DNA from 2 places in the Shewanella sp. Pdp11 genome. Region 1 is predicted to be linked to the other one. Evidence: riboswitches for the same ligand, from Rfam matches in the RefSeq annotation. Region 1 holds a riboswitch; the other holds the start of a gene.
What was found. A riboswitch is a leader RNA that binds a small molecule or an ion and turns the genes downstream of it on or off. The one in region 1 is predicted to bind thiamine pyrophosphate.
Positions count from the first base shown of each region.

Region 2: linked by a shared signal. The riboswitch ahead of AYJ58_RS11845 (TonB-dependent receptor) and the one ahead of thiC (phosphomethylpyrimidine synthase ThiC) in region 1 are both predicted to bind thiamine pyrophosphate.

Region 1 is NZ_CP015194.1:3,181,865-3,186,301, reverse strand. Features, by position in the region: gene AYJ58_RS14120 (hypothetical protein) at 504-1,724, shown strand; TPP riboswitch at 1,892-1,990, shown strand; gene thiC (phosphomethylpyrimidine synthase ThiC) at 2,192-4,315, shown strand; gene thiE (thiamine phosphate synthase) at 4,318-4,437, shown strand, end outside.
Region 2 is NZ_CP015194.1:2,668,860-2,673,296, forward strand. Features, by position in the region: gene AYJ58_RS11815 (M61 family metallopeptidase) at 1-141, opposite strand, end outside; gene hinT (purine nucleoside phosphoramidase) at 548-904, shown strand; gene AYJ58_RS11830 (PaaI family thioesterase) at 901-1,428, shown strand; gene AYJ58_RS11835 (PaaI family thioesterase) at 1,415-1,912, shown strand; gene AYJ58_RS11840 (YcfL family protein) at 2,054-2,449, shown strand; TPP riboswitch at 2,541-2,666, shown strand; gene AYJ58_RS11845 (TonB-dependent receptor) at 2,721-4,437, shown strand, end outside.

The DNA of each region.
Region 1 (4,437 bases):
GATACACACTCGCAAACGATAATGACTGAGTCTATCAGTTAGAAAAATAAATCACCATATTTAAGCGTACACCCGTAAGCTTAAATTGGTAACTGGCTTCTATTGTATTCACCTTTTTATCTTTTTAACGCCGTCTTGTATTCCTGTCAGCGTATCGCATTGATGATGTTATCCGCTTAAAGACGTAAGAGTTAACAAGCATTTGCCCTTCAATTTAGCGCGATTGTGATCCCAATTCCCAGCCTTATTTGCCTAAACCGACAAGTGTCTAATTAAGCATTGGCGTTAGCACTGCGCTTGTAACGTGTTGCTTTCGCGTTGAACTTTACCCTGTTTGCCTCCTCTAATCTGCGTTGAGCACTCGCAAGTAAATGCAATCATTGGATAATTTGCTTTCAATATTCAGTAACCCGATATTGGATTGATATTGAATTAGAGTGCAATGGTTCCACGTTTAGCATCATCGAAATCAATTGAGACTACACAAAACCTAAGGATGGATTTTGCCTTTTCAACGTCAACCCAAAGCCGCGCCTTTATTGACAGTATCTCCTACAGCAATAGCGATTGGAGATGATGCTGATAGTGATTTGCCTATTTCGGTCACATCGTCATCGGTCACATCGCCAGAATGCGAGACTTTTATTGCATTTGATGATCACCTCAGTGATCAGGGTGATGCTTTGGCATCTGAGTCTAAATTAGAATCCCAATTTGAACTGTCTTGTACGTTACAAACCTATGCTCAGGCATTGGGGGCGGGATCCGTTTTGCGTGCTCGTCAGCCGTATTTCAAAGGATTAAGTCTGTTATTTTTTGTGCTGTTAGTACATGTGTGTTTATTTTTACTTATCTGTATTTTGTGGCGCCCACAGTTAAATCCCTTTGGATTAACAGAAACAGAAAGCCGTGGACCAAAAGTGGCGGCGCTCAAAGCTTACTTTATTTATGCTCCCGCGGTAGAGAAGGCTGAAAGCGCTGCACTAGAAAGAGAGAGCAAGGCCGAGGATAAGACTGAAGCGGCAAGTTCTGTTACGCCTACAACTGTTCCCACGCCTACAACTCCTATTAAGCCTCAACCAACGCCTAAAAAGGTCATGCCTGAAACAGCCGTCTCTGAAAAAGTAGAAGCGGAAAAAGTAGAGCAGGAAAAAGTGAAGCCAGATACGGTTAAACCGGACATCACTCAATCGAGCCAATCTCAATCAAGTGCCCAAAGTGAAGTACAGCCCGCGGAAGTGACGGCAAAAAAACCAACTAATACGCTTGATACCACAGAAATAAAGCCGCAGCTTGGCGCTCAGAGTTCGCCTGCAGCAGAAGGTGAGAGCACAATAGCGACAAGCTCGAGCATGAGTTTATTCACGCAGCAGTATTTTGAACGTCAGCGCGAGCAAGCGCTCGATGATCTCGTCAGTGAACAGGCCGATAAATTCACCCAGAAATCGAATATGAGTGAAATAAGCCCAGAGATGGAAGTGTTATTTGTCCCTAACGCCGATGATTTCGGTGGCACAACGAGTCTAGATTTACCCTTAGATCCAAATCGTATTGTACGTAAAGGCGATACTTGTTATCGCGTGGTACAAGTCGGCACTCAAGTTAATCCATACGCCGAAAATTTAGGCTTCCCATTTGACTGCAGTGGCAAAAAAATCAATCAAGCGATTGATGATGCCATTCAATCCCGATTAAAAAAAATGATGCTCAAACCTCATAAATAGTGACTTTATTTTATGATTTATTTTCACGTCAATTATAAGTTTTTTAGTTTTATTTAATTTTTTCAATCAAAAACAATAGATTGTGAGTCTTTATTTTGGATTAATAGTTAAGGTTTTTAATTGCTTTTTTCCTTGTTTGTTGCTGCCGCTTCTGTCTATACTGCGCATTCATCTTGTCGGAGTGCCTCTTGGCTGAGACCGTTTATTCGGGATCCGTTGAACCTGATCAGGTTAAAACCTGCGAAGGAAACAAGCGTAATAACATACATTAAATCGCGAAAATAACCGGATTAAACACCTGTTTACTCAGCAGTGTTTTAAGCCTTAATGTTTAGATTTAATTGTTATTGAGCAGGGTAACTCAATTTTTGACGCCAGTGTTGGTCACAAAAATTGATTGCCATGTCCAGCTATCAACAACGCAATTCTCCAGACAAGCAACTCCATTTTTTAACGTGAGATTGCTTATGTCCAGTTCAAACCAAAACCCAGCTGTAGCTGCCAATACGATAGAAATTACAGCGCCAGAATCCATAGTCCCTAATAAATCAACAATCACTAATAAATCGACCGAGTCTCGTCAATCAATCGTGCCTAAGGCGCCGAGTCGCCGCGAAACCCGCGCGCAGGCCCAAGCCTTTATCGATACGTTAGCGCCGCTGCAACATCCTAATTCACAAAAGATTTACCTCGAAGGTTCCAGAGCCGATATTCGCGTTGGCATGCGGCAGATTCTGCAGACTGACACCCTTGTCGGCGGTACAAATGATGCGCCTATCATGGAAAAAAATCCGCCAATCCGCGTGTACGATTGCGCCGGACCTTATTCCGATCCTGAGGCCGATATCAATGTGCGTCTAGGCCTTGGTAAATTAAGACAAAACTGGATCCTAGCCCGCAACGATACAGAGCAATTACTCTGCGCAACCTCAGACTTTACCCAACAAAGACTCGCCGATGACGGTTTAGACCATCTGCGTTTTGAGGCTGGCTCGAGTGCCATTGTCCGCCCACGCAGAGCACTGCAGGGCAAACGCGTCAGTCAATTACACTATGCCCGTCAAGGGATTATCACGCCCGAAATGGAATATGTGGCGATCCGCGAGAATATGGCACTTGCGCAGGTACAGGATGAAATCCTCAATCGTAAAGCTAAGGGCGAAGCCTTTGGTGCCTTAGTCGGCGAGCCGATTACCGCCGAATTTGTCCGCTCTGAAGTCGCCCGTGGCCGCGCGATTATCCCGCTGAATATTAACCATCCCGAAGCCGAACCTATGATCATCGGGCGTAACTTTCTGGTGAAAGTGAACGCCAATATCGGTAACTCTGCGGTCACTTCTTCCATCGAGGAAGAAGTGGAAAAGCTTGTCTGGTCAACCCGTTGGGGTGCAGATACTGTCATGGATTTATCCACGGGTCGTTATATTCACGAAACCCGCGAGTGGATCATCCGCAACTCACCAGTGCCCATCGGCACAGTGCCGATTTATCAAGCGCTGGAGAAAGTGAACGGCGTGGCAGAGGATTTAACCTGGGAAGTGTTCCGCGATACCTTGATTGAACAAGCTGAGCAAGGTGTTGATTACTTTACTATTCATGCTGGTGTGCTGCTGCGTTATGTGCCGATGACGGCTAAACGTGTTACTGGGATCGTTTCTCGCGGCGGTTCAATTATGGCCAAATGGTGCCTGAGTCATCACAAGGAAAACTTCCTCTACAGCCATTTTCGTGAGATCTGTGAGCTTTGCGTCGCCTACGATGTATCCCTGTCTTTAGGTGATGGTATGCGTCCCGGATCGATTGCCGACGCCAATGATGCTGCCCAGTTTGCAGAGCTTGAAACCTTAGGTGAGCTAGTCAAAATCGCGTGGGAATACGACGTACAAACCATTATCGAAGGGCCGGGACATATCCCGATGCAGCTCATTAAAGAGAACATGGACAAGCAGTTAGCTCACTGCGATGAAGCGCCGTTTTACACCCTTGGCCCACAAATCACCGATATCGCACCTGGGTATGATCATTTCACCTCCGGCATAGGCGCGGCCATGATAGCTTGGTACGGCTGCGCCATGTTGTGTTATGTAACACCAAAAGAACACTTAGGATTACCGAATAAACAAGATGTTAAGCAAGGTTTGATTGCTTATAAGATTGCTGCCCACGCCGCCGATGTGGCCAAAGGTCATCCGAGTGCGCAAATTCGTGACAATGCGCTGGCAAAGGCGCGTTTCGAATTCCGCTGGGAAGATCAATATAATTTAGGACTCGATCCTGACACCGCGCGTGCTTATCACGATGAATCTTTACCGCAGGAATCCGCTAAAGTCGCGCATTTTTGCTCTATGTGCGGCCCTAAATTTTGTTCGATGAAAATCACCCAAGATGTTCGCGCCTATGCCGCTGGCTTAGAGGCGGCACAAGCGAAGGCGGAGCAAGTTGAAGCGGCTGCCCAAGCTATGCAAGTCACAATCAAGACGCCGCAGGAGTTGGAAGCGGCAATGGCGCTAAAATCGGCACAATTTGCTGCCTCGGGCGCCGAGATTTATCACGTTAAAGACAAGCTCGTCGCCGAAGCTGAGGAAGCCTAATGATGCTGGGTATTCATGGGGGGAAATTGCCCATGAATACCGAGCGCCCCGCGTTTGTCTGGACTATAGCCGGTTCAGACAGCGGCGGCGGTGCCGGTATTCAGGCGGACTTGGCAACGATT
Region 2 (4,437 bases), 510 kb from region 1:
AGCAAAGTCGCGCACCATATAACTGCCAGGCAGCCAAGCGGGTAGGCTAAAGACTTGCACTGGCTTGGGTTGGGATAATGTCATAGTAACAGCGAATAAATGGGCTTTCGGATCGACGGGGATTATCTGGTAATGGATCATATTTATCCTGCAAAACCTGAGTATTTTAATGGTGGCCATGCTGCCAAAAATGCCTGCAACTGGCAAATGAAAAGCAAAATATCTACAGACACAAAGCATTGAATTGTCAATATACCCAAGCAACCTGAAGATACGAGTTCAGAGCGCCTAGGGTGCTTCAATTCAAGGCGCATCAATGACAGAATGTCGGCCACCTTTTGAATTGATGCAACACGGGAGTGGAGTGCCCTAGACGCTCCGTCCCGGCGGGTTTTAACGCACTTTATGCTTTGTTGGTTATTTTTAACTTAGCCCACTAGGTCCGCAAATAACCGCCTTGCCTAAAGTGCGTTAAACTCCAGCTGAATCATGCATCTTCAAGTTGTTTGGGTATATACTATGCCAACTAACCCAAGGAGGACGCCCCATGGCCGAAGAAACGATTTTCAGCAAAATTATTCGTCGCGAAATTCCCGCGGATATTCTGTATCAAGATGAACTAGTGACTGCCTTTAGAGACATTTCCCCTAAGGCGCCTACGCACTTCTTGATTGTGCCAAATCATTTAATCCCAACGGCAAACGACATGAAAGCCTCTGATGAGCCTGTGCTTGGTCGTATGATGACGGTTGCAGCTAAATTGGCGGCGGAAGCGGGTATCGCTAAAGATGGCTATCGACTGATCATGAACTGCAATCAACACGGTGGACAAGAAGTCTATCACATTCATTTCCACCTTGTGGGCGGGGAGCCTCTGGGGCCCATGTTGAGCCAAGGCAAATGAAGGTCAATTCGGATTTTTTCCCGTTGACCCAAATGGCGCAGCGGTTTGTGGATCAACTCGCTCAGTGTCGCCGTCTCGGTTTAACGGTACTGGAGGCGAGCGAGCATCATGTGTTGATTGAGTTGCCCTACAGCACTGAATTAATTGGTTATCCCGATACGGGGGTTATCCACGGCGGAGTCATTACTACTTTAATGGATACCGCCTGTGGCAGTGCTGTGGTTAGCGCGATATTCCATAAATTCAAATTGTTAGAAATCTCACCTACGCTCGATTTGCGGGTGGATTATATGAAGCCCGCTCAGCCCCATAAACCTGTGTTTGGGTTTGCGGAATGCTACAAATTGTCCTCTAACATTGCCTTTACCCGCGCGATTGCTTATCAAGACAGCATAGATGATCCTATTGCCCATGCTGTTGGCTCTTTTATGCGGATCAGCCCAGAAATGGTCGGTGATGCCTTTAGACAAGCGTTGATGGGTGAAGCTGTGCCTGAGATAGGAGATACTGATGAGCGCAAATAATTCGGAACTTGGCACAGCCAGTGCCACTCAACACGCCCAAGTAAAAGCGCCTATCGATGTGCAAGGCATTGTTAAACGCGCCACTGAACTTAATGATTTTGGCCATTTACTTGAGCACGTTCCCTATGCCAAATTTATTGGCATGAAGGTGGAGCGTTTTGGTGATGAACTGATTTTTAAATTGCCCGCTAAAGACGACAATATCGGTAATCCTGTGTTGCCCGCCATTCATGGTGGCGTGATTGCGGGCTTTATGGAAATGTCGGCGATAGTGCAGTTAATGGTTTTTATGCAAACAGCCAAAGTGCCTAAAGTGGTCGATTTTTCTATCGACTATTTGCGTGCGGGTCTGCATAAAGATAGCTTTGCAGAATGTCGCATTACCCGTCAGGGGCGACGAGTGGCCAATGTGAATATCGATTGTTGGCAAACCAATCGTAAGCAGCTCATCGCTACGGCACGGGCGCACTTTCTGATTGATTAACTCGTTTTAGTGAGCAGATAGTTGAGTGATGATTAAGTCTGTCTTGTTAAGCATAAGTTCAGCACAGTTCACTTAGCTTGTCGTTTAATAGGGAATAATGCGCGCTAGCCGCGCATTTAGTCGCGTGACTGGGAGAAATATATGAAACAAATTTATACCGGACTATTATTGGCCGCGGCGCTGACCTTAGGTGCTTGTGCCTCACATACCGCAGGGATTTCAGTGAGTTCACTGGGTGAAACCCGCGTCGATAATACCAGCTTTGCCCGAGATATTGCGGTACAGAGTGTGGATGCTCGCCGAGTCGGTGATTTAGTGCAGGGCTCTGCACTGATTGTTAGCAAATCATCAACTGACATGCGTGTGCAGTATAAATTCACTTGGTACGACGCCAGCGGTTACACCATAGAAGATGAGGCAACCAGCTGGAAATCGGTCAAATTACACGGCAAGCAACAATTGCAAGTCTCCGCCGTGGCACCTAATGCTCAAGTGGTTACATTTGATGTGTACGTGCGCGAAACCTTTTCGAACTAAGCCTGAGTTCGCCCAGAAAATGCCAGCTATGCTGGCATTTTTCTTTTTATGACGTAAATGTGTCATCCCATGCTATTACTCATGTATACTAGGCGCCGCCAAGGGGTGTTTGCAGTGAATGAATTTACGTTGATTACTGCAAACTGAGATGTCAGCTGACGAACCCTTAGAACCTGATCCGGCTAATACCGGCGTAGGAATGGGCCAATTAACAGCACACTTCTGAATCGCTTATTCGTTGCCGGATCTCAAACATTATATTTGAGGTCCTATGTCAAACCGTAAAACGTCAAACCGTCATTCCCCGTTTTTAACCCGAGCGCCGCTGGCATTAGCCATTGTTGCCGCGCTGAGCTCTGCTGCATTTGCACAAACCGACGCTATCGATAAACCCGATCCCAGCACTGATATGGAAGTCATGGTAGTGACGGCGGATTTTCGCAGTTCAAGCTTAGAAAAAATGCCTTCAAGTATTACCGTTATCGACAGTCAAAAAATTCAAGATGAAAGCGCGCAGCATTTCGAGGATGTGCTTAATTCTATTGCTAACTTTAACTGGTCAGGTGGAAGTTCGCGGCCAAAATATTTTCAAATTCGCGGTGTAGGTGAGCAAGAGCAATACCAAGGTGCGCCTAATTCTTCTGTGGGTTACATCATTGATGATATCGATTTATCCGGTATTGGTATGGTGTCGAGCATGTACGATCTACAGCAAGTCGAAGTGCTGCGTGGACCACAGGGCACACGTTATGGCGCCAATGCTTTAGCGGGACTGATTTATCTGAAAAGTAACGATCCCACCGATGTGTTTGAACATGGCGGCGAAGTCTCGTTAGGCGATGATGATTTACGCACGTTTAGCGGTTTCAGTTCTGGCCCATTAACGGATTCTGGCAAGCTGCTTTATCGCGTGTCACTGCAGCAACATCAACAAAATGGCTACCACGACAACCTCTATTTAGGCCGTGACGATACCAATGGCCGCGATGAGTTCAGCGGCCGCGCTAAGCTGCGCTGGTATGCGACTGACGATTTGCAGTTTGATTTAACTGTGCTGCACGCCGATTTTGATAATGGCTACGATGTGTGGAGTTTAACTAATTCACCGACCCAGACGACATCGGATCAACCGGGTGTCGATAGCCAGCGCACCACAGGCGCGGGCTTTAAAGCGACCTATTCTGGCGCCGAAACCTTTGAGTTAACCTCGTTAACCTCTTTTGCGAATACCGATCACCATTACAGTTACGATGGCGATTGGTCGAACCCAGAGTATTGGGCTTCTAAGCAATGCAGTGATGACGATGGCAATCTGGCGCCGTGCCAATATGATTATTTTTGGGATAAAACTGGCCAACGTAAAACTGTGTCGCAAGAGTTTCGCTTAAGTTCTACCGAGCAGGGCCGAATTTTTGCGGACAGCACAGATTGGTTGCTTGGTGTGTACGCCATGAATCTGAAAGAAGATAACCAATTGTATTCTGAATACAATACTTGGCCGGATGAAGTCTTAGACTCTGAGTATGAAGCGACGAACTATGCCTTGTTTGGTCAGCTCGATACGGATCTGGGCTCAGATTATGCCTTATCTGTGGGTTTACGTTTAGAGCGCCGCAATAGCCATTACTCAGATACGAATAACGATAATTTCGACCCGAGCGAAACCATGTGGGGTGGACATATTGCAGTGAGTAAAGTGCTGAATGACTCACACAACGCATATGCCCGTGTCGCACGCGGTTACAAGGCGGGCGGTTTTAACATGACTTTGCCTGTCGAACTGAACGATAAAAAAGAGTTCAGTACTGAGACGCTTTATAACTATGAAATCGGCCTTAAATCCCATTGGCTAGCAGGGCTTATCGATACTAATCTGGCGCTGTTCTATATGGACAGACAAGATCAACAGGTGGCGGCATCCCAGCAAGACCCTGATAAACCACAGCGTTTTATTTTGTTCACCGAAAACGCAGGCAGTTCGAATAACT